One region of the Streptomyces sp. NPDC001903 genome, then DNA from elsewhere that is predicted to be linked to it. Evidence: riboswitches for the same ligand, from Rfam matches in the RefSeq annotation. Region 1 holds a riboswitch; each other region holds the start of a gene.
What was found. Region 1 has a riboswitch for cobalamin ahead of ACFYZS_RS05670 (acyl-CoA thioesterase). Riboswitches for the same ligand answer to the same signal wherever they lie in the genome.
Positions count from the first base shown of each region.

Region 2: another riboswitch for cobalamin. It lies ahead of ACFYZS_RS21665 (CoA-acylating methylmalonate-semialdehyde dehydrogenase); the one in region 1 lies ahead of ACFYZS_RS05670 (acyl-CoA thioesterase).
Region 3: another riboswitch for cobalamin. It lies ahead of ACFYZS_RS02820 (energy-coupling factor ABC transporter permease); the one in region 1 lies ahead of ACFYZS_RS05670 (acyl-CoA thioesterase).
Region 4: another riboswitch for cobalamin. It lies ahead of ACFYZS_RS29900 (cobalamin biosynthesis protein); the one in region 1 lies ahead of ACFYZS_RS05670 (acyl-CoA thioesterase).

Region 1 covers NZ_JBIASZ010000002.1:447,037-454,461, reverse strand. Annotated here, with positions in the region: gene ACFYZS_RS05695 (WD40 repeat domain-containing protein) at 1-17, shown strand, start outside; gene ACFYZS_RS05690 (MarR family transcriptional regulator) at 110-838, opposite strand; gene ACFYZS_RS05685 (hypothetical protein) at 1,103-2,185, shown strand; gene ACFYZS_RS05680 (serine hydrolase domain-containing protein) at 2,234-3,382, shown strand; gene zwf (glucose-6-phosphate dehydrogenase) at 3,753-5,213, shown strand; cobalamin riboswitch at 5,299-5,525, shown strand; gene ACFYZS_RS05670 (acyl-CoA thioesterase) at 5,669-6,058, shown strand; tRNA gene ACFYZS_RS05665 (tRNA-Trp) at 6,107-6,181, opposite strand; gene ACFYZS_RS05660 (hypothetical protein) at 6,293-6,559, shown strand; gene ACFYZS_RS05655 (hypothetical protein) at 6,591-7,190, opposite strand.
Region 2 covers NZ_JBIASZ010000009.1:205,003-212,427, forward strand. Annotated here, with positions in the region: gene ACFYZS_RS21660 (acyl-CoA dehydrogenase family protein) at 1-135, opposite strand, end outside; gene ACFYZS_RS21665 (CoA-acylating methylmalonate-semialdehyde dehydrogenase) at 171-1,670, opposite strand; cobalamin riboswitch at 2,008-2,140, opposite strand; gene ACFYZS_RS21670 (MDR family MFS transporter) at 2,248-4,806, opposite strand; gene ACFYZS_RS21675 (sigma-70 family RNA polymerase sigma factor) at 4,931-5,491, opposite strand; gene ACFYZS_RS21680 (DeoR/GlpR family DNA-binding transcription regulator) at 5,997-6,755, shown strand; gene ACFYZS_RS21685 (ABC transporter substrate-binding protein) at 6,856-7,425, shown strand, end outside.
Region 3 covers NZ_JBIASZ010000001.1:606,375-613,799, forward strand. Annotated here, with positions in the region: gene ACFYZS_RS02790 (YncE family protein) at 1-503, shown strand, start outside; gene ACFYZS_RS02795 (EF-hand domain-containing protein) at 583-795, shown strand; gene ACFYZS_RS02800 (PadR family transcriptional regulator) at 860-1,405, opposite strand; gene ACFYZS_RS02805 (energy-coupling factor ABC transporter ATP-binding protein) at 1,443-2,264, opposite strand; gene cbiQ (cobalt ECF transporter T component CbiQ) at 2,261-3,010, opposite strand; gene ACFYZS_RS02815 (energy-coupling factor ABC transporter substrate-binding protein) at 3,014-3,394, opposite strand; gene ACFYZS_RS02820 (energy-coupling factor ABC transporter permease) at 3,400-4,101, opposite strand; cobalamin riboswitch at 4,130-4,354, opposite strand; gene ACFYZS_RS02825 (hypothetical protein) at 4,425-4,925, opposite strand; gene ACFYZS_RS02830 (SsgA family sporulation/cell division regulator) at 5,043-5,450, opposite strand; gene ACFYZS_RS02835 (hypothetical protein) at 5,648-5,953, opposite strand; gene ACFYZS_RS02840 (hypothetical protein) at 6,173-6,709, shown strand; gene ACFYZS_RS02845 (hypothetical protein) at 6,720-7,067, shown strand; gene ACFYZS_RS02850 (L-serine ammonia-lyase) at 7,377-7,425, opposite strand, start outside.
Region 4 covers NZ_JBIASZ010000016.1:58,577-66,001, forward strand. Annotated here, with positions in the region: gene ACFYZS_RS29890 (anion permease) at 1-1,200, shown strand, start outside; gene ACFYZS_RS29895 (hypothetical protein) at 1,229-1,450, shown strand; cobalamin riboswitch at 1,586-1,737, shown strand; gene ACFYZS_RS29900 (cobalamin biosynthesis protein) at 1,775-2,734, shown strand; gene ACFYZS_RS29905 (cobyric acid synthase) at 2,731-4,314, shown strand; gene ACFYZS_RS29910 (putative cobaltochelatase) at 4,406-6,517, shown strand; gene cobO (cob(I)yrinic acid a,c-diamide adenosyltransferase) at 6,517-7,116, shown strand; gene ACFYZS_RS29920 (cobyrinate a,c-diamide synthase) at 7,110-7,425, shown strand, end outside.

The sequences.
Region 1 (7,425 bases):
AGCCGCACGGCGCCTGACCACCGGGGACTGCCCAGCCAGTGCCGCCGCGCCGCCGCTCCTCCGCGGCGCGGCGGCATTCGGCGTTGACGCGCGCAGGGCCGCCGTCGCCTCAGCCGGGTGTGTTCCGCCGCGCGGCGTCGGCCTGCCGCCACTGTTCGGCCGCCTGGATCATGGCCTGGCCGACGTGCTCGAAGAAGTGGCCGATGTCCTGCATCCGGATGCCGGCGGGTGTCGTGGCGCCGAGGACCCGGGCGCCGCGAAGGGCGAAGTCGGCCAGCTGGGCGTTCTGGCGGGCGCTGGCCATCCAGCCGCGGAACCAGGCGTCGGCGTCGATGACGTACCGGTCGCGCCGCCTGCCGGCGTCGCGTTCACGCCTGATGAGCTCCTGCTGTTCGAGTTCGCCGACCGCCTTGGAGACGGAGGCCGGGCTGACCTGGAGGCGCTGGGCGAGCTCGGTGGCGGTCAGACTGCCGCCATCGGTGACGTACAGGCACGTCAGTACGCGGGCGGTCATCCGCGGCAGACCCGTGCCGACCATCATCGCCGTGAACTGTTCCTCCAGTTCGAGGACGGCCTCCGGGTCGCGTCCGCGGACGTCGCCCGCCGCCGGGGAGGCGGCCGGGGCCGGGGGCCGCCTGCGGCGGCGGGCGCGCCCCGCGGTGGCGTGCTGCGCGGCGTCGGCCCGGTAGGCGGTGGGGCCGCCGTTGCGGGCCACCTCCCGGGTGACGGTGGAGATCGGCCTGTCCAGTCGCCCGGCGATCTCGGTGTAGGTGAGCCCTGCCCCGAGTCCCTCGGCGATCTCCCGTCGCTCGTTATGGGTCAGTCTGCCTCCGGGCATCGCCATGGCCTCCGCGTCGGTTCCGGGTGTGCGGCCAGTATTGCGTTCGCGGTCAGTCCATTGCAAATTCCCTGCGCGTGGATTTGCATTCGGCTTCATTGTCATTGCAAGAGTTTCGCTCAATGACCAGGCAGAATGCCGAAGTTGGTCGCTTTTTGATTGACGAAAAAGTGAAAGCAATTTAGCTTTTAGTCATTCGCGAACAAGCGGAGTGAACCGAGCAGGCCCGGCCGAGGGCTGCTCGCCGCCCTGATCGGAGCCCCCATGACATCCCTCCTCACCCCCGTGCGCGCCTGGCACCGGCCGCTGGTGGTCTGTGCCGCACTGATGCTCGGGCTGGTACTCGTCTCCGGCGTCGGCACCTTCGTCGACGGACGGACCCTGCTGGACGAGTCGGTGTGGGTGAAGCCGCTCAAGTTCGGCTTCGCCTTCGGCCTCTACGCGGGCACGCTGGCCTGGCTGCTGACCAAGCTGACGAGGGGCAGACGGCTGGGACGGTGGCTGGGCACCGTCTTCGCGGTGGCCGCCACCGTCGAGGTGGGCGCCATCACCGCCCAGGCGGCGCGCGGCACCTTCAGCCACTTCAACGCGGACCGGAGCGACCCCGTCACCCTGGCCCTGGTCCCGCTCCTCACCTTCGGCGTGATGGTCATCGTCGTCGCGCAGTTGATCCTGGCGGTCGTCGTACTGATCCAGCGCACCGGGGGAGCGGCGCTGAACCGCGCCATCCGCTCAGGCCTCGCGCTCGCCACCTTCGGCATGGTCGTTCCGGTCTTCTGGATGATCACCGAGATCCACTCCCGGACGGTGACCGACGCCAACGGCCGCCCCGTACAGATGTACCAGGGCCACGGCATCGGAGACCCCGACGGCCACGGCATGCCGCTGACCAACTGGAGCGTGACCGGAGGCGACTTCCGGGTACCGCACTTCTTCGCCCTGCACGGCATCCAGGTGCTGCTCGTGATCACCGCGGTACTGGGCGCCCTGGCCGCCAAGCACGTCCGGCTGCGCGACGAGAAGGTACGGGCACGCCTGGTCGGCAGCGCCGCCCTCGGCTACACGGGGCTGGTCGCGGTGGTGACCTGGCAGGCGTGGCGCGGCCAGTCCCTGATCCATCCCGACGCCGCCACCCTCCTCGCCCTCGCCGCGGTGCTGCTCCTCACGGCGGCGACCACCGCAGCAGTCATCGCGAAGGCCGGACGCGCCACGGCCGGACGCGCCACGGCCGGACGCGCCACGGCCGGACGGGCCACAGCCGAGCCCGTGACGGCCGACTCCGCCGCGGTCGAAGCGGCCGCGGCCGAGCCCGCCGCAGGCCCCGTGCTCTCCCGGCCGGCGTGCTGACCCCGCCTTCCCGCCCCGATGAACCGATCACCCGAAAGGAAGACCGCCATGACCACGCCCCACTCCGCCGAGGCGACCGCAACCGTGGAGGGTGCCCCGACGGACCCCGCGCCGGCCCCCGTCCGCTGCGCACTGCAGAATGCCCTGGACGGCGCCGTGGCCCAGGGCGGCGCTCCCGGCATCGTCGTCGAAGTCAGTGACGGCCGTGGCGAGTGGTTCGGCTCGGCGGGCTTCTCCGACACCGCGACCGGGCGCAAGCGCCACCCGTCCGAGCGGTTCCGCATCGGGAGCACGACGAAGGCGTTCACCGCCGTGCTGGTGCTGCAGCTGGCGGCCGAAGGCAGGCTCGGCCTCGACGACACGATGGAGCGGTGGCTGCCCGGACTGGTGGCGGGCAACGGCTACGACGGCCGTTCGATCACCGTCCGGCAGCTGCTCAACCACACCAGCGGCATCTTCAACTACGGCAACGACCCGGAGTTCTTCAAGAAGGGCATCGGCGCGCAGTGGTTCGAGCACCGCCACGACACCTACACCCCCGAGCGCTTGGTCGGCATCGGCCTGGCCACCCCGCCGGCCTTCGCTCCGGGGGACGCGTTCCTCTACTCCAACACCAACTACTTCCTGGCCGCCCTGATCGTCGAAAAGGTCACGGGCGGGACGTTCGGCGAAGCGCTCACGCAACGGATCCTCCGGCCCCTGGAGCTGACCGGGACCTACCTGCCGGACGCGGAACCGACGATCCGCGGGCCGCACCCCCGGCACTACTCCACCCTGTTCGCCCCCGGCCCCCGGCCCGAGGTGCACGACGCGACCGAGATGAACCAGTCCTTCGCATGGGCGGCCGGCGGTATCGTCTCGACCACCGGCGACCTGCGGCGCTTCCTCGGCGAGCTGCTCCGGGGGAACCTGCTGCCCGCCGATCAGCAGCAGGAGATGTTCACCACCGTCGACACCGCGGGACCCGTGCCGTGGATTCCGGGCACCCGGTACGGCCTGGGCGTCTTCTCCCAGGCGCTGCCGGCCGGCGTCACGGTCTGGGGCAATGCGGGCGCGACGTACGGCTCCTGGACCTACGCCGTGGGCTCCCGTGACGGCGAACACCTGCTCACCAGCCAGGTCAACGGAGACTGGAGCGGCCTGGGCGTCTTCGACGACATCCTCGCCACCGAGTTCGGCGTGGCTGCCGACGGCTGAGGGACGTCGGAGGCCGGACGGCGGGGCTGCTCCAAGACCGGGCGACCGCCGGCCCCGGCGGCGCCGTTCGCCCGTGCGGCGCAGTCCCGCCCGGGCGGCGCAGTCCCGCCCGGGCGAGGCCCGCACGCCGGCGAGCGGGGCCGCTGCGGATGGCCGCCGCGCCATCGGCAGGTGCCTGCGGCGACCTGAGCACCAGCGGCCCGCCCGTGCACGCTCCCGTCCGTACGGGCCCGGGGTGCCGGATCGGCCGGGGACGCGCAGAGTGGGGCCTGAGGACGCACGGCCGCCGCCAGGGTGGCGCGTCGGAAGACGGCACGGGGCCCGGACCGGGCCGGTGCAGCGCTGAGGCGCGGACGAGTGAGGATGCCCGATGGTCCAGCCCGCCCAGTCCCCCGAGCCGCCCGCGGACCACGTCATCGTGCTGTTCGGCGCCACGGGCGACCTGGCCCGGCGCAAGCTGCTGCCCGGGCTGTTCCACCTGGCGCGAGCGGGGCTGATGCCGCGGCGCTACCGCATCGTCGGCACCGCGCCGGCGACGGAGGCCCTCACCGACCAGGAGTTCCGCAACCACGCGCAGCAGGCGGTGGCGGAGTTCGGGCGTTCGCGGCCCGAGGGCCCGGCCTGGGAGGCGTTCGCGGCCGCCCTGTCCTTCGGCGCGGCCGACACGGGAGCGGCGGATCCCCTGATGACAGCCGTACGCGAGGCCGAGGCGGCCCTGGGGGGCGAGCCGCGCCGGCTCTTCCACCTCGCGGTGCCCCCCGTCGCGTTCACCTCGATGATCGAGCTGCTCGGCGCCACGGGGCTCGCCGGGGACGGCCGGGTCATCGTCGAGAAGCCCTTCGGCACCGATCTCGCGTCCGCCCGCGAGCTCAATGCCGCCATCCACGCCGTCTTCGACGAGTCTCGGGTGTTCCGGATCGACCACTTCCTCGGGAAGGAAGCCGTCGACAACGTCCTGGCGCTCCGCTTCGCCAACGGCCTCTTCGAACCGCTGTGGAACCGGGAGCACATCAGCCACGTACAGATCGACGTTCCCGAGCACATCGACATCCAGGGCCGCGCCCGCTTCTTCGAGGGCACCGGAACCTTCCGCGACATGGTCGTCACCCACCTCTTCCAGCTGCTCGGGTTCATCGCCATGGAACCGCCGGTCGCCCTGGAGGCGGACGCGCTCCGCGACGAGCAGGTCAAGGTCTTCCACAGCATGCGCCCGCTGGACCCCGCGCACGTCGTCCGAGGCCAGTACACCGGCTACCGCGACGAGCAGGGAGTGGATCCGGCGTCGGACACGGAGACGTTCGTCGCGCTGCGGGTCGGGATCGACAACTGGCGCTGGTCGGGGGTGCCGTTCCACCTGCGTACGGGGAAGGCCCTGGCCGAAGGCCGGCACGTGGTCACGCTCGGCCTGCGCGAGCCCGTCCTGCGGATGTTCCCGCTGGACGCGCGGGCAGCCGCGGACGGCCGGAGCAACGAACTCGTCATCGACTTCGACGACCCCGGGTCCATCACCGTCCGCTTCCTCGTCAAGGAGCCGGGGCCCACGATGCAGCTGGCCGACGGCGACATGGTCTTCAACTACCGCACCTCGTTCGCCGCACAGAACTTCCTGGAGGGGTACGAGCACCTCCTCCTGGAGGCCATGCGCGGCAACCAGTCCCTGTTCACGCGCTCCGACGGCGTCGAACGGCTCTGGGAGGTGGCGGCCCCGCTGCTCGACACCCCGCCTGCGGTGGAGCCGTACGCCCCCGGGAGCTGGGGTCCGGGCGGCATCGACGCCCTCGTCGCGCCGTACCGCTGGCACCTGCCCGACCGGCGGGCCACGTCCGCGTAGGGGTGTCCGCAAAGCCCTGGCTGGCGCCGGCCGGCCTCGCGGGGGCACGGAGGCACCCGTGGTGGGGGTCGTTGTCGGCGCGAGTAGGGTGGCCGGTGCAGCTGGTTCGCCCCGTCCGCCAGGCGGGATGCGTCGTAAGAGGGAACCCGGTGGGAATCCGGGACTGCCCCGCAGCGGTGAGCGGGAACGACCGCCGTCATACGCACTGGGACCGGACAACGGTCCTGGGAAGCGACGGCCAGTAGGAGCCCGCCGGGAGACCGGCAGGCATGCCCGCGAGTCCGAAGACCTGCCCGCTGCCCGCATGCCGAAACGGCATGCGGGGGCTCGGCGACCACGCCGGTGCCCTTTCCCGCCGCAACTCGCGAAGGAGAGTTGACGTGGCCGACCTGACCGCCACCCCCGAGCGCCTGTCCAAGCAGCCGGGTGACTCCCGGGTGACGCTCGCCCACATCATGAGCGAGCACGACACCAACCTCTACGGCACCATCCACGGCGGCGTGGTGATGAAGCTCATCGACGACGCGGCCGCCGCGGCGGCCGGCCGCCACGCCGACGGCCCCGCGGTGACCGTGGCCGTGGACCGCATGTCCTTCCTCGCGCCCGTACGCGCGGGGGACCTGCTCAGCGTCGACGCCGAGCTGGAACGGGCCGGCCGGACCTCGATGACGGTCGGCGTGCGCGTAGGGGCCGAACGCTGGAACGCCTCGGGTCCCACGAGCCGAGTGGCCACGGCCCGGCTGACCTTCGTCGCGATAGACGCCGAGGGCCGGCCACGGCCCGTCCCGACCCTCGAAACGCCGCAGTCCTCGGCCTCGGCGCCGGAAGGCCCCGCCACCTCCTGAGCAGGGCCGGGTCCGAGCGGGTCGCCAGACCCACGGCGCGGGGCGGGGCGGAGCCGGCCGGATTCGAACCGGCGTCCTCGTGATTTTGGAGACCACGCGCGTCGACCTCTGCGCTACGGCCCCGCCCACGCCCGTGATCCTAGGGGGTGTCCCGTCGATCAGGCCGGGCCCGATCGACAGGACACCCCCTGGTGCCGCATCGGCCGACCTGCGCCCTGCATGTACCGTCAGGGCATGGACGCCCGCCACCAGCCGACGCTTGACGAGATCGAGGAGCGCTTCGTCGCGCTGGTCGATGGACGGCTGACCCGGGACGAGGCCGACCGCTGGGCCGGCCGGTGGGTGGCCGACGATGGGCTGGACTGGGACGACATCTCCTGGTGGGCACTCTGTCTCCTCCACGGAATCGACCTTCCCGCGGACGAGAGCGGCGCTTACCTGCACGACGACGAACAGCTGCGCGCCTGGCTCGCCGAGCTGAGGAAAAACCGGACGAGGTGACGCGCCCGGGGCGACTGGGCGGCGCCGTAGGCTACTTGACGCATTCCTGCAGGGGTTCGGCCGCTGCCACCCGGGCCCGGAGTCTCGGGTCGACCGTGTTGTCGGTTACTTCCACACCGGTCTGTGCCTTCAATTCCTCGCGGGTGATCTTGGAGTGGACGAGCGGCTTGGTGCTGTCGCGTTTCCACGATGCTCCGGAGGAGTCGCGGAACCAGACGGTTTCCACCTCGATCCGGGTGTCCGGCGTCCACGCGTCTCCGAGGGAAGCCACCAGTACATCGGGGGTGAGGGTGACCTTCGCACAGGGAGGAAGGGTCTGGAACACGACCAGGAACACCCTGCCGTCCGGGCGTGGCTTCGAAACGCTCGGACCGGGTAGCGCGCGTCCGACCACCGCGATCTCGGTGATCGGGTCCCAGGACCGGTTGGAGATGACGCCGCTGCTCCCGCCGTTTGCCAATCGCTCCGACCACATGGACACCAACTCCGCCTGCTTGCGCTCCTTCGTCTCGTCGTCCTCACGGGACTGGTTCAGCTGGTCCACCGCCACTTCGGTGGCGTAGTACGTGCTCACACCGGTGAAGAGCAGACCGCCGGCCGCCACCAGCACGGTGACCAGCGTGGCGGTCACGGTCCAATCGACCCGCCGCCACCACCGCAGCGCGGGAGCACGGCCGGGCTCGGCGTCGGGTGTCGCCGACTCTCTCGGCCGGACCCGCTGAGGGCGGGGCCGCCGACGGGCAAGCCTGAGCCGGGCCTGACGGCCCGCGATACCTGCCAATGAAGCACTCCCGGAGCTCACCGAAGCCTGCTGCAGCCGACGCTCCCCATGATGGTGAAGCGGAGAGGCGGTGCAGCGGGTGCTT
Region 2 (7,425 bases), on a different contig from region 1:
GTGGAGTCCGGCGAGGCCGAGGCCGGCCGCGCGGCGCAGTACGTCGACGGGGAAGTGCTTGTCCCGGTCCCAGGCGAGGGAGTGCGGGGCCAGCTGCTCCTGGGCGAAGTCGAGGGTGACCTCGGCCAGGGCCATCTGGTCCTTGCTGAGCGGGGTCGTGGTCACGGCGGTCACCCCATCGTCGGGATGGTGAAGCTCGCGCCCTCCTTGACCCCAGAGGGCCAGCGCGAGGTGACGGTCTTGGTGCGGGTGTAGAAGCGGACGGCGTCGGGGCCGTGCTGGTTCAGGTCGCCGAAGCCGGACCTCTTCCAGCCGCCGAAGGTGTGGTAGGCCACGGGGACCGGGATGGGGACGTTGACGCCGACCATGCCGGTGTTGACCCGCCGGGTGAAGTCGCGGGCGGTGTCCCCGTCCCGGGTGAAGATGGCCACGCCGTTGCCGTACGGGTGCTCGCTGGGCAGCCGCAGGGCCTCCGCGTAGTCCGCGGCCCGTACGACGCACAGCACCGGGCCGAAGATCTCCTCGCGGTAGATCCGCATCTGCGGGGTCACCCGGTCGAAGAGGGAGGCTCCGGCGAAGAAGCCGTTCTCGTGTCCGGGGAGGGTGAACCCGCGCCCGTCCACGACGAGTTCGGCGCCCTCGGTGGCGCCGATGCCGACGTAGCGCTCGACCCGGTCGAGGGCGTCCCGGCTGACCAGCGGACCGAAGTCGGCGTCCGGGTCGTCGGAGGTTCCGATGCGCAGCGCGGAGATGCGCTCCTTGAGCCTGGCCACCAGCGCGTCCGCCGTCTCCTCCCCCACCGGGACGGCGACGGAGATCGCCATGCAGCGTTCGCTGGCCGATCCGTAGCCGGCACCGATGAGGGCGTCCGCGGCCTGGTCGAGGTCGGCGTCCGGCATCACGATCATGTGGTTCTTGGCACCGCCGAAGCACTGGGCACGCTTGCCGTGGGCTGCGGCCGCGGCGTAGATGTGCGCGGCGATCGGGGTGGAGCCCACGAAGCCGAGGGCCTGGACGCGCGGGTCTTCCAGGAGGGTGTCGACGGCCTCCTTGCCGCCGTTGACGACGTTGAGCACGCCCGGCGGCAGGCCGGCTTCCAGGAACAGCTCGGCGAGGCGCAGCGGTACGGACGGGTCCCGCTCGGAGGGCTTGAGGATGAAGGCGTTCCCGCAGGCGAGGGCGGGTGCGGCCTTCCACAGCGGGATCATCGCGGGGAAGTTGAAGGGGGTGATCCCGGCGACGACGCCGAGCGGGGAACGCAGGGAGTGCACGTCGATGCCGGTGCCGGCGTTGTCGGTGAACTCGCCCTTGAGCAGGTGCGGGATCCCGGCGGCGAACTCGACCACCTCCAGGCCGCGTTGGAGGTCGCCGTGGGCGTCGGCGACGGTCTTGCCGTGCTCGGCGGACAGCAGCCGGGCCAGTGCCTCGCGTTCGCCTTCGACGAGCTGGAGGAAGCGCAGCATGACGCGGGCGCGCCGCTGCGGGTTCCACTGGCCCCATTCCGCCTGCGCCTCCTCGGCGTTGGCGATGGCCGCCTCGGTGTCGGCGCGTCCGGCCAGGGGGACCCTGGCCTGGACGGCGCCGGTATTGGGGTCGTACACGTCGGCGTGGAGACCGGAGGTTCCGGTGGTGTGCTTTCCGCCGATGAAGTGGGTGAGTTCACGGACCATGGGAAGCCTGCTCTCGTCAGGTGAGATCCGAGGAGGGCGCGGCAGGCCCGCGCGACGGCACCGATCGTGGTGCGCGCCGTCGTCGGGCAGGCCGCGGGACGCGAAGGCGGCAGGCGCGCGGCGGGATCAGGGTGCCGACGCGGATGCGGACGCGGAGGGGGACGCGCTTGCGGGAAGCGGGTGCAAGGCGCGGGTGCGGATGCCTTCGACGAGCTACGAACGCGCGGTCACGGCCGCGTACTTCGCGAAATCCGCCGGATCACCAGGGCCGTGGTCACGTACCGGTGCCATGCGTGTCTTCTCCATCCTCGTGGACAACACGGAACACCCCACGGCCGGTATCCTGACTCCCGGATCAGCGTGCGCCGCCCGGCCTTCCCGACGGATCGCTCCGTCAGTGGCCTGACCTGCTGGACAGCACACTCCCCGGTCACAGTGGCGGGACCGCGCCGGATTCACACCGGCTTCCCTGCACCGCGGGCTCGCTCACGAACATATAGTTGGACGTCCTAGTAAGTCCACCCCCCTCCACCGGAAGTCCGGCCACCGCACCGCCCCGGGTGAACGCGGGAGGGGATCAGGCGCCTGCCGCGGGGGCCGGCCGGGCGCTGTCCCGGGGTGCGCGGGAGCGGACGGTCACGCCGGCGACCAGGGCCGCGAGCAGTACCGCGCCCGCCGCCCACCAGAGGTTGACGGTGTAGGCGCGCAGCAGTTCCTTCTGGATCATGCCGGGCAGCACCGCCCCGTGGCGCAGGCGGTCCACGCGGGCGGAGAGCACGGTGTCGAGCAGTGCCGCACCGATCGCCGTGCCCAGCGCCTGGGCCGTGAAGACGACTGCCGCGGCTCCGCCTGCGTGCCCCGCGGCGACCCCGGCGGTCGCGGTTGCGAAGATCGGCGCGAAGGCCGTGCCGGCCCCGAGGCCGATCAGGAGCATGCCCGGCAGCGCCCCGGTCGCGTACGGGCTTTCGAAACCGAGGCCGGTCAGCAGCAACAGCCCGACGGCCGCGAGCACCAGACCCGCCAGGACCGGGACGCGGGGCGCGACGCGGGGCAGCAGCCGGGCGGAGACCTGGGTGGAACCCACCACGGCCGCGACGGCCACGGGGAGGAAGTCCAGTCCGGCCGTGTCCGGGTCGTAGCGGAGCACGACCTGCAGGTAGTAGCCCACGACCGGGTACAGGGCGAAGATGCCCGCACCCGCGAGGAGCATGACCAGGAGGCCGCCCGCGCGGCCGGGGTCCTTGAGGACGTACCCCGGCAGGAGCGGGTTCGATGCCGCGAACTGCCGCCACAGGAAGCCGGCGAGCAGGAGGGCGCCGCCCACGAGCAGGATCAGGACCAGGGGGGTGGCCCAGCCGCGCGGCCGGGCCTCGCCGAGCCCGTAGATCAGCGCGGCCACCCCGCCCGATCCGAGCAGTGCGCCCGGCACGTCGAAGCGGCCGGCGGCGCCGCCCGGGCGCTCGTGCACCAGGGTGAGCGTTCCGATCAGGGCGATCACCGCGACGGGGACGCCGGCGTACAGCGCTACGCGCCAGCTCAGGGCGCTCAGCAGCCACCCTCCCTCCGCCATACCGAGCGCCGTAGCGCCGGCCGCGATCGCGGCGTAGATCCCGAAGGCCCTGCCGCGTTCCTTCGGGTCGGTGAACCCGGTGGCCACCAGCGACAGCGCGGCCGGTGTGAGCAGCGCGCCGAAGACGCCCTGGAGGACGCGGGCCCAGACGAGCGTGCCGGACCCACCGGCCGCCCCGGCGAGCGCGGAGGCGACCGCGAAGCCGAGCAGGCCGACGACGAGTGTCCGTTTGCGTCCCGCGCGGTCCGCGATGTGGCCGCCGATCAGCAGCACCGCGCCGAAGGCGATGGCGTAGGCGTTGCCCATCGTGCGCACGCCGCCGGTGGACAGGCGCAGGTCGGCCTGAACGGCCGGAAGGGCGAATCCGAAGTTCGCCGCCTGGAGCAGCACCATCAGCTGCACCAGGGCGATCACCGCGAGGCCCCACCAGCGTCCGGGGTGCGCGGGCGCCGGGTCGGGGAGGGAGTCCGGGGCCGAGGCCGGGGCGGGCGGGGGCAGCGGCCAGGAGCTCGGGGGTGCGCCCGGAGGCGGCCCGAATCCCCGCGCGGGATCGAAGGGCGCGGGAGGCGTCGGGGCGTAGGCGGGCGGGAGGGGCGGCGGCTGGGCCGGGTGCCGGTCCTGCGGAGCCGGCGGCTGCGCGGGAGCCTGGGGCTGGGCCGGGATGGCCGGGGCGAAGTCCAGCAACTCGGCCGCGTGCCGTCCCAGTTGCGCCAGTACGGTGCCCGGCAGCCACTCCGCCTCCTGGTCCGGCGTCGTGCGCTCGGCCACCTCGCGGGGGCTCGGCCGCCGGGCCGGGTCCTTGTGCAGGCAGGCCCGTACGAGGTCCACCAGCGCGTCCGGCACCCCGGTCAGGTCCGCCTCCTCCTCGGCGACCCGGAAGAGGTGGGCGTTCAGGCCGGTGTCCGTGGCGCCGAACAGGAGGCGTCCGGTGGCGGCGTAGACGAGGACGGCGCCCAGGCAGAAGACGTCGCTGGCGGGGCTGAGTTCGAGGCCGCGGACCTGCTCGGGCGACATGAAGCCGGGGGAACCGATCAGCATGCCGGTGCGGGTGTGCAGGCTGTGTTCCTCGGCCAGGCTGTCCATCGCCCGGGCGATGCCGAAGTCGATGACGCGGGGGCCGTCGACGGTGACGAGGACGTTGGACGGCTTGAGGTCGCGGTGGATCAGGCCCGCCTCGTGCACGGCCTCGAGGGCGAGCGCGAGGCGGTTGGCGAGGGTGCGGACCGAGTGCTCGGGCAGCGGCCCGAAGTGCTTGGCGACGACGGCGTGCAGGTCGGGGCCGGGGATGTACTGGGTCGCCACCCACGGGACGGCGGCCTCGGGATCGGCGTCGAGCACGGCCGCCGTACAACTGCCGCCCACCCGACGGGCGGCAGCCACCTCGCGGGCGAAGCGCCGGCGGAACTCGGGGTGGTCCGCGTACTCGGCCTGTACGACTTTCACCGCGACGGTACGGCCGCCCTCGGAACGCCCCAGGTAGACCAGGCCCATCCCGCCGGCGCCCAGCCGGGCGATGAGTCGGTACGGGCCCATGCGGGTCGGGTCTTCGGCGATCAGCTGGTCCACGGGGGCAGGATAGGCCAACCGTCCAACAGCGGTGGGGAGATCAGGCGCATCGATTTCCGGCCGCCGGGCGGACCGGACCCCTTCCCGGCCGCCGCCGCGGCAGCCTTCCTCGGCGGCGGCCGGCTCAGGCCGCGCCCAGGCCCCGGCTGCTCAATCCCTCCCGCAGGGCGCGCCTCGCGTAGTGCGTACGCGATTTCACCGTGCCCGGCGGCACGCCCAGCACTCTCGCGGTCTGGCTCACGCTGCGCCCCATGTAGTACATGTGCAGCAGCACCTCCCGCTGGACGGGCGCGAGGTCGCGCATGGCGTCGACGACGACCTGGGTGGTGAGGGCGCGGTCGACCCCGTCCGGTACGGGCAGCCGGCGCAGGCTCTCGTCGTCGGCCTCGGGCGGGCGCGTCCGGCGGATCCGGTGGCCGTCGGTCACCAGGTCGCGGACCACGGCGATCAACCAGGGGCGCAGCGCCTCGGCGCTCGGGTCGAGCTCCGCGGCGTGCTGCCAGGCGCCGATGGCCGCCTCCTGGAACACGTCCTCGGCCCGGTGCCAGTCACCTCCGAGCAGTCGGGCCGCGAAGCGCATGAGCTCGTGTCCGTGCTTCTCGTAGAGCGCTCTCAGGAAGGCCTCGCCCGGCTCCGCGGGGCGGCTGCGCGGTGCCTGCGGGGTCTGTGTCAGTGGGTCGTGCAAGACGGTTCCCTCCGGTCCGGCACGGGCAGTGGCGGCTGCCGCATCTGATCCCTGATGCAGTTGTAGTGCCGAACGGGCGTCCTTACGTTGCCCGTTACGGAGCGGATCGTGCCCGGGTGGGACCGCCCGGGCGGTCGCGAATCCCCAGTTCGGAGCGGGTGGGCAGGACCCGGCGCCCGTACCGGGTGCCCGAACGGCGGCTGTCGCCGCTCCGATTGCGGCCCGGGGAGTTTCGCGTCCGCGGACGGTACGGGAGTTCCCCGTCCGGGGCGGGGCCCGCACCGGATCCGGCATCCGAACGTGCCAAACGGGCATCTCCGGAGCCCGAAATGACCGAGCGGACCCCTGCGACATGCGGTTCACCCGGCTGCGGAACGGGCGCATCCAGGCCATCTCCTGCCCTGAACGGGCCGGTGCCCGGCTCGCGTCCGGCGGTATAAATCTTGGGCGGGCCCGTTCGGGGCCGCCGGTGCCCGAACGGGCTGGGGAAGGGCAGGTACGTCCGATGCGGTCAGAGGAACGCCACCAGCGGCTGCTCACCCTGGCCCGGCAGCAGGGGCGACTGGAGGTCGCCGGCGTCGCGGCGGACTTCGGGGTGGCGCCGGAGACGATCCGCCGCGACCTGAGCGAACTGGAGCGCCGGGGGCTGGTCCGGCGCACCCACGGCGGCGCGTACCCCGTCGAGAGCGCCGGCTTCGAGACCAACCTGGCGCAGCGCGTCACGCTCCACGTGGAGAACAAGCGCCGGATCGCCGGGCAGGGCGCCCGGCTTCTCGGCGGGGCGGAGACCGTCTTCGTCGACGAGGGGTACACCCCGCAGCTGCTGGCCACCCTGCTGCCCACCGACCGCCCGCTCACCCTGGTGACGGCCTCCCTGTCGACGGCCGCGGCGGTGGCCGACTCTCCGCACACCGTCCTGCTCCTGGGCGGCCGGGTTCGCGCCCGGACGCTGGCCAACGTGGGCTCCTGGACCTGCGCGATGCTCTCGGGCTTCGTCATCGACCTGGCCTACCTGGGGTCGAACGGCATCTCCCGGGACTGCGGTCTCACCACACCCGATCCGGTCGTGGCCGACGTCAAGGCGAAGGCTCTGGAGGTCTCCCGCAGACGGATCTTCATGGGGCACCACGGCAAGTTCGGTGCGAGCAGTTTCTGCCGCTTCGCCGAGGTGTCCGACTTCGAGACGATCATCACCGACACCGGCCTCTCCGTCGCCGAGGCCCACCGGTACTCGCTGCTGGGCCCGCAGGTCATCCGCGTCTGATCCGCCCCGTCCACCGACCCGCCCCACCCCGCGAAAACGTACTCCGCAGGCCGCGCCTGTCTTCGGCATGCCCGGAACCACGACCGAGAAGGGGACCACCATGACGACCAGAGGATCCAGCACGGCCGCCGCCCGCGCGAGCCGTGCGGCGGCTGTCGGCCTCGGCATGGCCGTACTCGCCGCGTGCTCCGGCGCCGGCGCCGCCGGCGGCTCCGCGGGCCGCTCCATCAACGTACTGATGGTCAACAACCCCCAGATGACGGACCTCCAGAAGCTGACGGCCGACCACTTCACCAAGGCCACCGGCATCAAGGTCAACTTCACCGCGCTGCCCGAGAACGACGTACGGGACAAGATCAGCCAGGACTTCGCCAGCCAGGCCGGCCAGTACGACGTCGCCACCATCAGCAACTACGAGACGCCCATCTACGCCAGGAACGGCTGGCTCTCCCCGCTCACCGCCCGGGCCGCGGCCGACCCCTCCTTCGACCAGGGCGACATCCTGCCCCCGATCCAGGAGTCCCTCACCGCCTCCGGCGAGATCTACGCGGAGCCCTTCTACGGCGAGTCCTCGTTCCTCATGTACCGCAAGGACGTCTTCGCGGAGAAGAACCTGACCATGCCCGCCCACCCCACGTGGGCCCAGGTCGCCGATCTCGCGGCGAAGGCC
Region 3 (7,425 bases), on a different contig from region 1:
AGCGGATGGAGGTCGTCGGCCAGCAGAAGCTGCCGTTCGAGGGCGCGATGCCGCAGGACGTGAAGGTCTCCCCGGACGGGAAGACCTTCTACGTCGCCGACATGATGGCGGACGGCATGTGGGTGCTCAGCGGGGACAAGTTCGACATCCCCAAGCTGCTGCCCACCGGGAAGGGCACGCACGGCCTGTACGTGAGCCGCGACTCCAGGGAGATGTACATCTCCAACCGGGGCGAGGGCAGCATCTCCGTCTTCGACTTCAAGCAGAACAGGCTCACGAAGAAGTGGGAGCTGCCGAACGGCGGCAGCCCTGACATGGGCGGCGTCTCCGCCGACGGGAAGGTGCTGTGGCTGTCGGGCCGCTACAACTCCGAGGTCTACGCGATCGACACGGCGACCGGGCAGCAGCTCGCCAAGATCCCGGTGGGCGGCGGCCCCCACGGCCTGGCCGTCTACCCGCAGCCGGGCCGCTACTCGCTCGGCCACACGGGCATCTTCCGCTAGACGCGGCCCACGGACGGAGCAGCGCAGGAGTGCAGCTACCCTTGGCCGGTCAACAAGCACCGAGAAGGGGTGGATCCCAGTGGCTGACATCGAGAGCGCGCGGGCGACGTTCGGCAAGTTCGACGCGGACGGTGACGGCTTCGTCACGGCGGACGAGTACAGCGCGGCCATGAAGGCGATGGGCGACGCGTTCGTCACCGGCTCCGTCGCGGACGCCGTGATCGCCGCCAAGGACGCGAACGGCGACGGCCGCATGAGCTTCGACGAGTTCTGGGCCGCCCTGAACAAGTAGGCCAGCCGGCCCCGCGCAGCCCCCGCACCGCCCTCCTGCCGGGCGGGCGGGGGCTGCGCGCCGCTCAGGCCGTGTCCTCCATGTCCTCGACCTCGGCCAGGGCCTCCTCCAGCCAGCGCAGCCAGAACGTCTCGAGGCCGGTGCCGCCGTGCAGGACGAGCCGGCGCAGCCGGTCCTCCTCGGAGTCCCGCCCCGGCGGGAAGTCCTTCTCCTCGATGGCCTCGTAGACCGCCAGCTGCCGCCGGTGCAGCTCCAGATGGCGCCGCAGCTCCGCGGCCAGCCCCTGCGGCCCCACCACGGCCGCGGCCCGGATCCGCAGCAGCAGCGGATCCCGGACGGCCTTCGGGTCCTGGCGCTCGCCGACCCACCGCGCGAGCTCGGCGCTGCCCGCGTCCAGGACCTCGTACTGCTTCTTCTGCCCCCGTACGGGCACCTCGCTGGGCAGCGCCCGGATCAGTCCGGCCTCCTCCAGCCGCCCGAGCTCGCGGTAGATCTGCTGGTGCGTCGCGGACCAGAAGTACCCGATCGACTTGTCGAACCGCCGCGTCAGCTCCAGCCCCGACGAGGGCTTCTCCATCAGGGCGGTGAGGATGGCGTGCGGCAGCGACATGCCGCCATCCTAGGGATGCGGCGGGCCGCGGACACGGCTACCGCCAAGCGGCCAGGGCCTCCGGGGTCTTCGGGCCCGGGGCGTGCGGGGGCAGCAGGGCGTGGGCGCGCAGGAGGGCCGTCACCGCCGGGGACCAGGCCTGGCGCAGACCGGCCGCGGCCAGGAGCTCCGGATCCGACAGGAGGGTCTGCGCCGGGCCCGTGCGGATGCCCGACGGGGTCAGGACCGCCGCGTCGTCGGCCCAGCGGACCGCCAGGTCCACGTCGTGCGTGGCCATGACCACCGTGGTGCCGGCCGCGCGCAGCCGGGCCAGGACGTCCAGCAGGCGCTCCTGCCCGTCCGGGTCGAGCCCCGCCGTCGGCTCGTCCAGGATCAGCACCCGCGGAGCCATCGCCACCGCCCCCGCGATCGCCGCGCGCTTGCGCTGGCCGTACGAGAGCAGGTGCGTCGGCCGGTCCCGCAGCGCCGTGATGTCCAGCGCGGCGAGCGCCGAGTCCACGCGGGCGCGCACCTCCTCCGCCGCCAGCCCCAGGTTCATCGGGCCGAAGGAGACGTCCTGCTCCACCGAGGCCGCGAACAGCTGGTCGTCCGGGTCCTGGACCACCAGCTGCACCGCCGTGCGCAGGCGGATCAGCCCCGCCCGGTCGTACGAGACCGCCGCGCCGTCGAGGCGCAGCGCGCCCGAGCCGGGCCGCAGGCCCCCGCTCAGCAGCCGCATCAGCGTGGTCTTGCCGCTGCCGTTGCGGCCCAGCAGGACCAGCGCCCGGCCCTCGGCGATGGAGAAGTCCACGTCGGCCAGGACCGCGGGTCCGTCCTCGTACGCGTAGCCGGCGCCGGCCAGTTCCACCAACGGGTTCACAGGTAGAGCCCCTTCAGGGTGAGGGTCAGGGTGATCAGGGCCGCCAGCAGTGCCCCCGAGGCCGCCAGGAACCGCCAGGACAGGGCCGCCTCGGGTACGAGGACCCGCAGCGCGCCGTTGTAGCCGCGCCCGGCCAGGCCGTCCTGGAGCCGCGCCGCGCGATCGAAGGCCCGTACGAAGGAGGTCGCGGCGAGCCCGGCGAGCGAACGCCATACCGCCGCCCGCCCGGACTGGCCCAGCCGGGCCGCCTGGGCGCGCCGTACCTGGGCCATCGAGTCCAGCAGCAGGAAGCCGATGCGGTACATGACCAGGGCCACGTCCACCACCGGCGCCGGGACCCCGGCCCGGACCAGCCGGGGCAGCACGTCCGAGACGGGCGTGGTGAAGGCGAACAGCAGCACGCCGAGGGAGGCCGCCGAGGTCCGCAGCAGCAGCTCCGCCGCATGCCGGGGGCCGTCGGGCGCGAGCGAGACGAACCCGGCCGGCCCGCCGACGGCGACCAGCAGCGGCAGCGCGCCGGTGAAGCAGAAGCCCAGCGGGATCCTGAAGGCCCGCCACAGCTGCCGCCCGGCCACGCCGGCCGGGCCGAGCAGCACGGCGAGCGTGGCGGCGGCGACCAGCGGCCCGCCGGGCCAGGGCGGCAGGCACACGGCCGTGACCGTCAGCCCGAGCCCCAGCAGGGCCTTCTCCAGCGGATGCCGGCGCCGCCACCGGCTCCCGTGCGCGGCCACGTCGATCGGCAGCACCGCCTACGACTCCGCGGCGGCCGTGTCGGCCGCCCCGGCGGCAGCGGACGCCCCGGCGGTGTCCGCAGGGCCCGCGGCGGCGGCGAGCGCAGCGCCCTGGCGGCGGCCCTTGCGGACGCCGAAGTAGTACGCGAGCACGCCCGCGCCCAGCGCCGCCTGGAGGGCGAACAGGGCCGACTCCACCTCCCCGGAGGGGGGTTCGTACAGCGGCGAGAACCACGGCTCGTAGTCCGGCTTCAGCTCGGTGATCGCCGACTCCGCCTGCGCGTCGGCGCCCGTGAACGGCTCCTCCTTGCCCTCGCCCATCCCGAGCGCGATCGGCAGTACCGCCAGCGCCGCCACCAGGAGCAGCAGCAGGGAGTTGATCTTCGCGTTCCGGCTCATCCCCATCAGACCGCCGCCTTCCGCTCGCTCTGCCCGCCGCGCCCGCTCAGCTTCGCCACGCCCAGCCGGACCAGGTCCGACTTGCTCGACTGCATCAGCAGCCGCATCACGAGCACCGTCAGCAGCCCCTCGCTCACCGCGAGCGGGATCTGGGTCACGGCGAAGATGCCCCCGAACTTCGCGAGCGCGCCCGGGAACCCGGAAGCCGGGTCCGGGAAGGCCAGCGCCAGCTGCACGGAGGTCACGCAGTAGGTGACCAGGTCGGCGAAGAAGGCGCCGAAGAAGACGGTCACCATCAGGGGGACGTCGAAGCGCTTCAGCAGCAGGTAGACCCCGTACCCGGCCCACGGCCCGGCGATCGCCATCGAGAAGACGTTCGCGCCGAGGGTGGTCAGCCCGCCGTGCGCCAGCAGCAGTGCCTGGAAGAGCAGGGTGATCGTGCCGAGCACCGCCATGATCGGCGGCCGGAACAGGATGGCCCCGAGTCCGGTCCCGGTGGGGTGCGAGCAACTGCCCGTCACGGAAGGGATCTTCAAGGCGGACAGGACGAAAGTGAACGCTCCGGACGCGCCGAGCAGCAGCGTGCTCTCCGGGTTCGCCTTCACCTCACGGGTGAGGGCGCGGACACCGTGGACGACGAAGGGAGCGGACGCGGCGCCCCAGGCGACCGCGTGCAAAGGGGGTAGGAACCCCTCGGCTATATGCATGAGTGGGGAGACCTCTCCAGCACCTCGTGGATGGACAACGCGCCCCGGCCGGTCTCCTGGCTCACGGGTGCTGATGCCCTGGCTCCGCCTTCCCGGGCGGCGCGGATCCTTCCGCTCCGCCCAGTGGCTTCCCGATGGGGGCACCTCCCGGACGGAGTCTGGGGGAGAGTGGAGCCGGACTTCCCGTTCACAGTGGCGAGGGCCGCACCGGTTTCCCACCGGTTTCCCGAACACCAAGGCCCGTTGACCCTAGTCGGACGGACGGACCTGTACCAACCCGGCGCGCACGCCGGGGCGCCCGGGGGCGCCCGCCCGCCCGGCCCTCAGCGGCACACGTCGCGGTGCGCGACGTCCAGCACGAACCGCTCGGGCGCGTGCAGTGTGAAGGAGCGGTAGGAGGGCTTGCCGTCGAAGGCGGCGCCGAAGGTCACGTACCCCTCGAAGTCGCCGGTCAGGGCGAGGCCCTTCAGTCGCGGCAGATGGATCTTGACCAGCTTCGGTCCGCGGTACGTGCTGTCGCCCGCGCGGTCGTGCGCCTCGGCGGGGTGCAGTCGGATCTGGAGGAAGTGCTTCCCGGCCAGCGGGACCGGCGCGCCGGACCCGTCGTGGACCAGCCGGGGAACGCGGGTGACCGTGGCCTGGGGGACGTACCCCCGCAGGTCGATGACGATGCGGTCGTACGTGCAGTGTCCGCCCCAGCGGGCGTTCACGACGAGCGGCGTGGGCCGGACGGCGGCGGAGGCCGGCGCGGCGAGGGTGATCCCGGCGGTGAGCAGCGCACCTGTGGCGAGGGCCACGAGCCGCCGGTGGCGGAGGTGGTTCATGACGTCCCCCTGATTCTTCGGAGACGGGGACCGGTGTCACTGCCGAGGACGCTCCCGGCAGGCTCATGGTTGCACCCAAAACGCACCAAACCAAAAGAAAGCCTCTCAGATGGGGCTCTACCGGGGCAGGAGGGTGCTCAGCTCGGCGTCGAGGTCGTAGTGCCGCCGCTCCTCGCCCCGCGGCACCAGCGCGACCAGCCGCCGGCACAGCACCCGTACGTCCTTCGCCCGGGCGGACACCACGCAGCTCTGCGCACCGTTGGTGAAGGCGAGGAAGACCCGCGGTTCCCCGCCCTGCCAGCGCGGCCACACCCGGACGTCCCCCTCGCCCGTCGCGCGGGTCTCCCCGTCGAGCAGCAGGTCCCGGGAGAACACCCAGTGCGCCAGGTGCATCCCGGCGCCCCGGAAGTCGAGCGCCAGCTCGTAGGGCCGGTCGCGGCGGTAGGTGAAGGCCCCGCACACCGGCACGGGCTCGGGCGCGGCCTCCAGCCGGAGCGGGAGGACGCGGTACTCGATGCCGTCCATGCGCTGCGCCTCTCTCTCGTGTCCCCGCCGGGGCGCTCGCGGCCCTCTCGGGCAAGCTAGCCCACCCTCCGGCCGCGCCCGCGGGCCGAAGGTCCCGACCGCGGGGGCCGCTGGGCCCCTCTTCTCACAGGAAGGGGAGGGGGAACGCGAAGGGCCCGCCCTCCGGGGGGAGGGCGGGCCACAGCGTGACCGGTCCGCTACGGGACGGGGTTGAACACGAACGAGTCGTTGGACTGCCCGATGGCGGTGAAGCCGGCGCCGTTGGCCTGGGCGCCGTTGCCCTGGTTGGACGCCCCGGAGCCCGTGGCGATCTGCTGGGTGGTGGAGGAGTTGCCGAGGTTGCCGCCCGCGACCCCGCTGCCGAGGATCTCCCCGACGGCGGCGTTGGACGAGACGCCCGCACCGGCTCCGTTGTCGGCCTGGGCCGTGCCCGTGAAGAGCGCGACGGCGAAGGGGAGCGCTGCGACAGCCGCCAGGACGCGGATGCTGCGGTTGCTTGCCATGATGAAGTCCTCCAGTACACAAAAAGGCTGCGGTCCAAGGCGGTTGGCCGACCGCCGGGGGGTGTGGCCGCGACGTCACGTGATCACCATGGCGCATGTGATCATCGAGAAACCAGCCCGGAGCGGAGGGTTCGCCCTCAAGCGTGATCAACTCCCCGCAAACCTCAATGAACCGGCGAACCGGGACGTCAGGGTGCGGGTACCGGGAGGGGAGCCGCGTTGAGGCTGGTGTTGGTCCACCGCTGGGCGTCGGAGCCGTTGCAGTCGAACAGCCAGGGCGGGGTGCCTGGGCAACGCCCGCACCTGCGGTGCGCCGCGCGGGTTTTCCATCACCCGCGTCACCACCGGTGGAACGTCCACATTCGCCTACCAGAGTTCGGATTGATCTCGTGCTCCGGCGATTGCGGCTCCGATGGGGAGTGGACCGAGAGCCGCGTATCTCCTCCGCTGTGGCGCGACGATTCCGAGCCGGACGGCAGCGATCTGGATGCGGCCAACGCGACGGTCACCAAGGCCAAGAAGAAGCGCGACCAGCTCATCGGCCAGGTCGTCGACCTCATCGGCTACGACGACCCCGGGACTGCTTCACCAAGGCTTCGCTGCGGTCAGCGCTCCTGGGATTCCATCAAGTGGTATTCCCCGAACGGGGCCGGAGGTATGTCCTTGGATGCCGCTACGCACATGACGGATCCATCGACACTGCGAGGAGCGCTGGAACCCCTCAAGGGCGGCGCGTTCCCGCACTGCAACTGCTGAGGGGTGGAACGTGGATACGTGGCTGGACGACTTGTACCCGGACTCGGTCGCTTCCGGCGGCCTCGGGGCTGCCATGGAAGAGGCCGCTGCGCTGCACGGGTGCGACATCGGGCCGGTGGGTTCTGCCTCCACCGTCGTCAGTATCGAGACCGGCAGGGGTGTCCTGTCGGTCGGTCTCGCAGCCGACGAGCGATTGTTCCTGATCGGTATCCATATTCCGGGGTTCACCTGGGCGACTGGGTCGACGGGTGAAGTCGGACTGCTCGTGGAGGCCGTCTCTGCGTGGCGTGAAGGAATTTCCCTCGATGACTTCGAGGCGAAATTTGAGTTCATGAGAATTGGCGAATTGACGGGCTGAGGGAACTCTTCCCCACCGTCACGCATGGCGTCGTCCGCCTTCGGGTGGATCCGCTGGACGGAGGCAGTCGCCGGTTCCTCGTGAAGGAAGTGGCCGGGGAGCGCTACCAGGTCATGGCGGTTGGTGGACCCGGGACCACCTGGATCGAGGTCCCGGCCGAAGACCTGGTCACGTACCTTCGAACACTCCGGGATGACCGGTGATGTGGGCGCCTGAATCCTTGAAGGACGTACGGCGGTAGCGGACCACGACGAAGCCCTGTCGGCTATTGCCTGACAGGGCTTCGTCGTGTTTCGGGTCAGCGGTGCGTCAGCATTCGATGACGTTGACCGCCAGGCCGCCGCGGGCGGTCTCCTTG
Region 4 (7,425 bases), on a different contig from region 1:
GCCAACGCGATGGCCACCACCATCTCGACCGGCGCCCTCAAGCCCAAGACGGCGGTGGCCATGTCCGCCGTGCTCAACCTCGTCGGCGCGTTCATGTCCGTGGAGGTCGCCAAGACGATCTCCAAGGGCCTGGTCAACGAAGAGGGCATCCAGCCAGAAGTGATCTTCGCGGCCCTGGTCGGCGCGATCCTCTGGAACCTCGTCACCTGGCTGGTCGGCCTCCCCTCCAGCTCCTCGCACGCCCTGATGGGCGGCCTGGTCGGCGCGGCCGTCGCCTCTGCCGGCCTCGGCGCCGTCAACGGCGGCACGCTCGTCACCAAGGTGCTGCTCCCCGCGGTCGCCGCGCCGATCGTGGCCGGTGCGGCCGCGATGCTGGCTGCCAAGATCACGTACAAGCTGGGCGGGAACGTCGGCAAGAAGACGTCCGCCAAGGGCTACAAGGCCGGTCAGATCGCCTCGGCCGGTCTCGTCTCCCTCGCGCACGGCACCAACGACGCGCAGAAGACGATGGGCATCATCACCCTGGCGCTGGTCGCCGGCGGCGCGCTCGCGCCCGGCTCCAACCCGCCGGTCTGGGTCATCGTCTCCGCCGGCATGGCGATCGCGATGGGCACCTACCTGGGTGGCTGGCGCATCATCCGCACCATGGGCAGCGGCCTGACCGACCTCCAGCCGCAGCAGGGCTTCGCCGCCCAGACCTCGGCCGCGAGCGTCATCCTGGCCTCCTCCACCCTCGGCTTCTCCCTCTCCACCACCCACGCGTGCTCCGGCGCCGTCATGGGTGCGGGTCTGGGCCGCAAGGGCGGCGTGGTCCGCTGGTCCACCGCCACCCGCATGTTCATCGCCTGGGGCCTGACCCTGCCGGCCGCCGCCGTGGTCGCCTCCGGCGCCGAGCTGGTCATGCGCACCGGTGACGTCGGCGTCGCCGCCGTCGCGCTCTTCCTCGTCGCCTCCTGCGTCGCCATCTGGGTCATCTCGCGCCGCCAGGTCGTCGACCACAGCAACGTCAACGAGGTGCAGCAGGCCGCCGCCGAGGAGCCGGGTGTCGTCACCACGGCCATGGCCGCCGTCACCGTCCCGCCGACGGTGGCCGCCGAGGCCGCGGCCGGTACGACCGCCGCGGTCACGGACGAGGCCCTGAAGGCCACCATCCCGGCGGCCGCCCCGACCACGCCGGCGGCCCCCGCCGCCGCGGTCTGACCCCGAGAACGACAGAGGAATCCGCAGTATGAAGATCGACTGGGCAGCACTCGGCTCCGTCTTCGGGGTCAGCCTCTCCGCCACCGTCGCCCTCGTGGCCCTGTTCACGCTGGGCCTGGTGGGCCTCTCCAAGCACGAGGCCGCCACCGAGCAGGGCGGCGCCGCCACCCTCGCCCGCAGCGGTGCCTACGCCTGCTTCGCGCTCGTCGCGGGGGCCGTCGCGTACGGGATCTACCTGATCGTCACCTGATCCGGGTCGGCGCGATCCGATCGATTCGGGCACGGTGTACGAAAGCTCCCCCCGGGGTTTCCCGGGGGGAGCTTTCGTACGCCTGTGACGTGTGCCGTCCGCCCGCCCCGCCGCAGGTCAACGGCGAGTTGACGGGCCTTCGCGGTGCGTGGTGGACTGCCCGAGCCAATACGGCGGCATGGAGAGGAAGTCCGGTGCGAATCCGGCGCGGTCCCGCCACTGTCACCGGGGAGCACGCGGCTCGTGCGCCCCGGGAGCCAGGAACTCCCACCGCCGGACACGTCGAACCAGGGCGCGGACCCTGAGTGAGGACATACCTGCACCATGCGTGCCGATCGCGTCTTCGCGTACGGCGCCGCGGCGGGCCTGATAGGCGACCGGATCCTCGGTGATCCGCGCCGCGGGCACCCCGTGGCCGCCTTCGGACGAGCCGCCGCCGCCGTCGAGCGCGCCCTGTGGCGCGACGACCGCGGCCGGGGCGTCGTACACACCCTCCTGTGCGCCGGGGGCGCGGCCGCCGTCGGCGCGCTGGGCGCTCGCGCCGTGCGCTCCCGGCCCGCGGCCGCCCGTATCGCCCTGACCGCGGCGGCCACCTGGGCCGTCGTCGGCGGCACCTCGCTGGGCCGGGAGGCCCGCGCCATCGGCGGCGCGCTCGCCGCCGGGGACGCCGAGGTGGCCCGTGAGCGGCTGCCGCACCTGTGCGGGCGCGATCCGCAGGCCCTGGACGAGCAGCAGATGGCCCGCGCCGTCGTGGAGTCGGTCGCCGAGAACACCTCCGACGCGGTGGTCGGGGCCCTGGTGTGGGGCGCCGCCGCCGGTGTCCCGGGGCTGCTCGCCTTCCGCGCCGTGAACACCCTCGACGCGATGGTCGGCCACAAGTCCCCGCGCTACCTGCGCTACGGCTGGGCCTCCGCCCGGCTCGACGACCTCGCGGGCTGGCCGGGCGCCCGGCTGACCGCGCTGGCCGCCGCAGCGGCCGGGCCCGACCGGCGGGGGGCCGTACGGGCCTGGCGCGCGGACGCGGCCAAGCACCCGAGCCCGAACGCCGGGCCCGTGGAGGCCTCCTTCGCGGGGGCGCTCGGCGTACGGCTGGGCGGGACCCTGGCGTACGGGGGCCGGGTCGAGCACCGGGCCGTGCTGAACGGCGAGGAGGGGCGGCCGGTCGAGGTCGCGGACATCGAACGCGCGGTGCGGCTGTCACGTCAGGTGACGTGGCTGGCGCTGGGGGCGTGTGTGGCACTGCGCTGTGCGGTGTCGTACGGCATACGGAAGGGACGCGCATGAGCGGCGGCAGGCTCGGCGGAGGACTCCTCGTCGCGGGCACCACGTCGGACGCGGGCAAGAGCGTGGTCACGGCGGGCATCTGCCGCTGGCTGGCCCGGCAGGGCGTGAAGGTGGCGCCCTTCAAGGCGCAGAACATGTCGCTGAACTCGTTCGTGACGCGAGAGGGCGCCGAGATCGGGCGCGCGCAGGCGATGCAGGCGCAGGCGGCGCGCGTGGAGCCGACGGCGCTGATGAACCCGGTGCTGCTCAAGCCCGGCAGCGACCAGAGCAGCCAGGTGGTGCTGCTGGGCAAGCCGGTGGGCGAGATGAGTGCGCGCGGGTTCTTCGGGGGGTCCGGGCCCGCGGCGCAGCCGCAGTCAGGCGCCGTGTCCCCCGGGAAGGCGCTGCACGGTGGGCGGCAGGAGCAGTTGCTCGGCGTCGTCACGGACTGCCTGGAGCAGCTGCGGGGCACGTATGACGCCGTGATCTGCGAGGGGGCGGGCAGTCCGGCCGAGATCAACCTGCGCCGGACGGACATCGTGAACATGGGCATCGCGCGGGCCGCGCGGTTCCCGGTGGTCGTGGTCGGGGACATCGACCGGGGCGGGGTCTTCGCCTCGTTCTTCGGGACGACGGCGCTGCTGTCACCGGAGGACCAGTCGCTGATCGCCGGATACATGGTCAACAAGTTCCGCGGCGACGTGTCCCTGCTGGAGCCCGGCATGGAGATGCTGCGCGACCTGACCGGGCGCGCGACGTTCGGCGTCCTCCCCTTCCGGCACGGGCTGGGCATCGACGAGGAGGACGGGCTCCGGGTCTCCCTGCGGGGGGCGGTGCGCGAGTCGGTGGTGGCTCCGCCGGTCGGCGAGGACGTGCTGCGGGTCGCGGTGTGCGCGGTACCGCTGATGTCGAACTTCACGGACGTGGACGCGCTGGCGGCGGAGCCGGGCGTGGTGGTGCGGTTCGTGGACCGGGCCGAGGAACTGGCCGACGCGGACCTGGTCGTGGTGCCGGGCACGCGCGGCACCGTGAAGGCGCTGGAGTGGCTGCGCGAGCGCGGCCTCGCGGACGCGCTGCTGCGCCGGGCCGCGGAGGGCCGGCCCGTGCTGGGCATCTGCGGCGGCTTCCAGGTGCTCGGCGAGCACATCGAGGACGAGGTCGAGTCGCGGGCGGGCTCGGTGGACGGGCTGGGCCTGCTGCCGGTGCGGATCCGCTTCGAACGCGAGAAGACCCTGGAGCGGCCCTCCGGGACCGCGCTCGGCGAGGCGGTCGACGGGTACGAGATCCACCACGGGGTGGCCGAGGTGCTCGGCGGGGAGCCGTTCCTGGACGGCTGCCGGGTCGGTTCGGTGTGGGGCACGCACTGGCACGGCTCGCTGGAGTCGGACGGCTTCCGGCGGGCGTTCCTGCGGGAGGTGGCCTCGGCTGCCGGCCGCCGCTTCGTCCCTTCCCCGGACACCTCGTTCGCCTCCCTGCGGGAGGAGCAGCTGGACCTGCTGGGCGATCTGATCGCCGAGCACGCGGACACCGATGCCCTGCTCCGCCTGATCGAGGGCGGCGCCCCCACGGGCCTCCCCTTCCTCCCCCCGGGCGCGCCGTGACGGCCCGGGGCCCGCGGGCGCCCTTCCCCGCCCCGTACGACCGCACCCTCCCGCACGCGCGTACCCGTACCCGTACAAGGAAAGGCATCGCATGAGCACGCCCTACCCGTTCACCGCAGTCGTCGGCCAGACCGACCTGCGGCTGGCGCTCCTGCTCAACGCCGTGAGCCCAGCGGTCGGCGGCGTCCTCGTGCGCGGCGAGAAGGGGACCGCCAAGTCCACCGCCGTCCGCGCGCTGTCCGCGCTGCTGCCGCAGGTGGACGTCGTCCCCGGCTGCCGGTTCTCCTGCGCTCCCGGCGCCCCCGACCCCGCCTGCCCCGACGGCCCCCACGAGCCCGGTCCCGGGGCCGCCCGGCCCGCGCGCATGGTCGAGCTGCCCGTCGGCGCCTCCGAGGACCGGCTCGTCGGCGCACTCGACATCGAACGGGCCCTCGCCGAGGGCGTGAAGGCCTTCGAGCCCGGCCTGCTCGCCGACGCGCACCGCGGGATCCTGTACGTCGACGAGGTCAACCTCCTCCACGACCACCTCATCGACCTCCTCCTCGACGCCGCCGCGATGGGCGCCTCCTACGTCGAGCGCGAGGGCGTCTCCGTACGCCACGCCGCCCGCTTCCTGCTCGTCGGCACCATGAACCCCGAGGAGGGCGAGCTCCGCCCGCAGCTCCTGGACCGGTTCGGGCTCACCGTCGAGGTGGCCGCCTCCCGCGAGCCCGCCCAGCGCGTGGAGGTGGTGCGCCGCCGGCTCGCGTACGAGGACGACCCGGCCGCCTTCGCCGACCGCTGGGCCGGTGACGAGCGGGACGTCCGCGCCCGCGTCGTGGCCGCCCGCGCCCTGCTCCCGAAGGTCCGCCTCGGCGACGCCTCCCTGCTGCAGATCGCCGCGACCTGCGCCGGCTTCGAGGTCGACGGCATGCGCGCCGACATCGTGATGGCCCGCACCGCGACCGCGCTGGCCGCCTGGGCCGGGCGGAGCGACGTGCGCAAGGAGGACGTACGGCAGGCCGCGCTGCTGGCGCTCCCCCACCGGCGGCGCCGCAACCCCTTCGACGCGCCGGGCCTCGACGAGGACAAGCTCGACGAGATCCTGGACCGGTTCCCCGACGAGGAGCCGCAGGACGAGCCCGACCCGGAGCCGGACCCGGAGCCCGAGGGTCCGGACGACGGAGGCCCGGAGGACGGCGGCCCCGACGGCGGGGGCGGCGGTGTCCCCCCGCAGGGCGGACCCGAGGCGCCCGACGCGCCCGAGGCCCCCGCCCCGGACGACGCCCCCGAGACCCCCGACTCCCCCGCCCCCCAGCCCGCCTCGCAGGACGGCGCCGCGCCCGAGCAGGCCGCCGTACGGGCCGCCGAGCCGTTCCGGACCAAGATGCTCAGCGTCCCCGGCCTCGGCGAGGGCGCGTCCGGGCGGCGCTCGCGCGCCCGCACCGCGCACGGCCGGACCACCGGCGCCCAGCGCCCCCGCGGCCAGCTGACGAAGCTGCACCTCGCGGCGACCGTCCAGGCCGCCGCCCCGCACCAGAAGGCGCGCGGGCGCACCGGGCGCGGGCTCGTCGTCCGCAAGGACGACCTGCGCCAGGCCACCCGGGAGGGCCGCGAGGGCAACCTGGTCCTCTTCGTGGTCGACGCCTCCGGCTCGATGGCGGCCCGGCAGCGCATGAGCGCGGTCAAGGGCGCGGTGCTGTCGCTGCTGCTGGACGCCTACCAGCGCCGGGACAAGGTCGGCCTGATCACCTTCCGCGGCTCCGGCGCCGAGCTGGCGCTGCCGCCCACCTCCTCGGTGGACGCGGCCGCGGTCCGGCTCGAACAGCTGCCGACGGGCGGGCGCACCCCGCTCGCCGCCGGCCTGCTCAAGGCCCACGAGGTGCTGCGGATCGAGCGGCTGCGCGATCCCAGCCGCCGCCCGCTGCTCGTGGTCGTCACCGACGGGCGGGCCACCTCGGCCGGTTCGACCGGATCCGCCGGTACCGACGGCGGGGACCCGCGCCGGCTCGCGGGCCGCAGCGCCCGGCTGCTCCAGGCCGAGGGCGTCGCGTCGGTGGTCGTGGACTGCGAGTCGGGGCCGGTCCGGCTGGGGCTGGCCGGCGTGCTGGCCGGCGACCTCGGCGGGCCCGCCGTCACGCTCGACGGGCTGCGGGCCGACTCGCTGGCCGGGCTCGTGAAGAACGTACGTACCGCATCAGACACCCACAGGAGGGCCGCGTAATGCCGCAGGGACAGCCGACCGTCGTTCCGGACGACGGACTCACGACGCGCCAGCGCCGCAACCGCCCGCTCGTCTTCGTCCACACCGGCCCCGGCAAGGGCAAGTCGACGGCGGCCTTCGGGCTGGCGCTGCGCGCCTGGAACCAGGGCTGGCCGATCGGGGTGTTCCAGTTCGTCAAGTCGGCGAAGTGGAAGGTCGGCGAGGAGAACGCGCTGAAGGTGCTCGGGGCCTCCGGCGAGGGCGGCTCGGTCGTCTGGCACAAGATGGGCGAGGGCTGGTCCTGGGTCCAGCGGGACGCGCAGCTCGACAACGAGCAGGCGGCCAAGGAAGGCTGGGAGCAGGTCAAGCGCGATCTGGCCGCCGAGACGCACAAGCTGTACGTGCTGGACGAGTTCGCGTACCCGATGCACTGGGGCTGGATCGACGTCGACGAGGTCATCGAGGTGCTGCGGGGCCGCCCCGGCACCCAGCACGTGGTGATCACGGGGCGCAACGCACCGGAGAAGCTGGTGGAGTTCGCGGACCTGGTCACGGAGATGACCAAGGTCAAGCATCCGATGGACGCCGGCCAGAAGGGCCAGAAGGGCATCGAGTGGTGACTTCGCTCCACATCCCCCGGCTGGTCATTGCCGCGCCGTCCTCCGGCAGCGGCAAGACCACCGTCGCCACGGGCCTGATGGCGGCCTTCTCGGAGCGCGGCCTCGCCGTGTCCCCGCACAAGGCCGGGCCCGACTACATCGACCCCGGCTACCACGCGCTGGCCACGGGCCGGCCCGGGCGCAACCTGGACGCGTTCATGTGCGGGCCGGAGCTGGTCGCTCCGCTGTTCGCGCACGGGGCCTCGGGGTGCGATCTCGCGATCGTCGAGGGCGTGATGGGCCTGTACGACGGGGCCGCGGGGCGGGGTG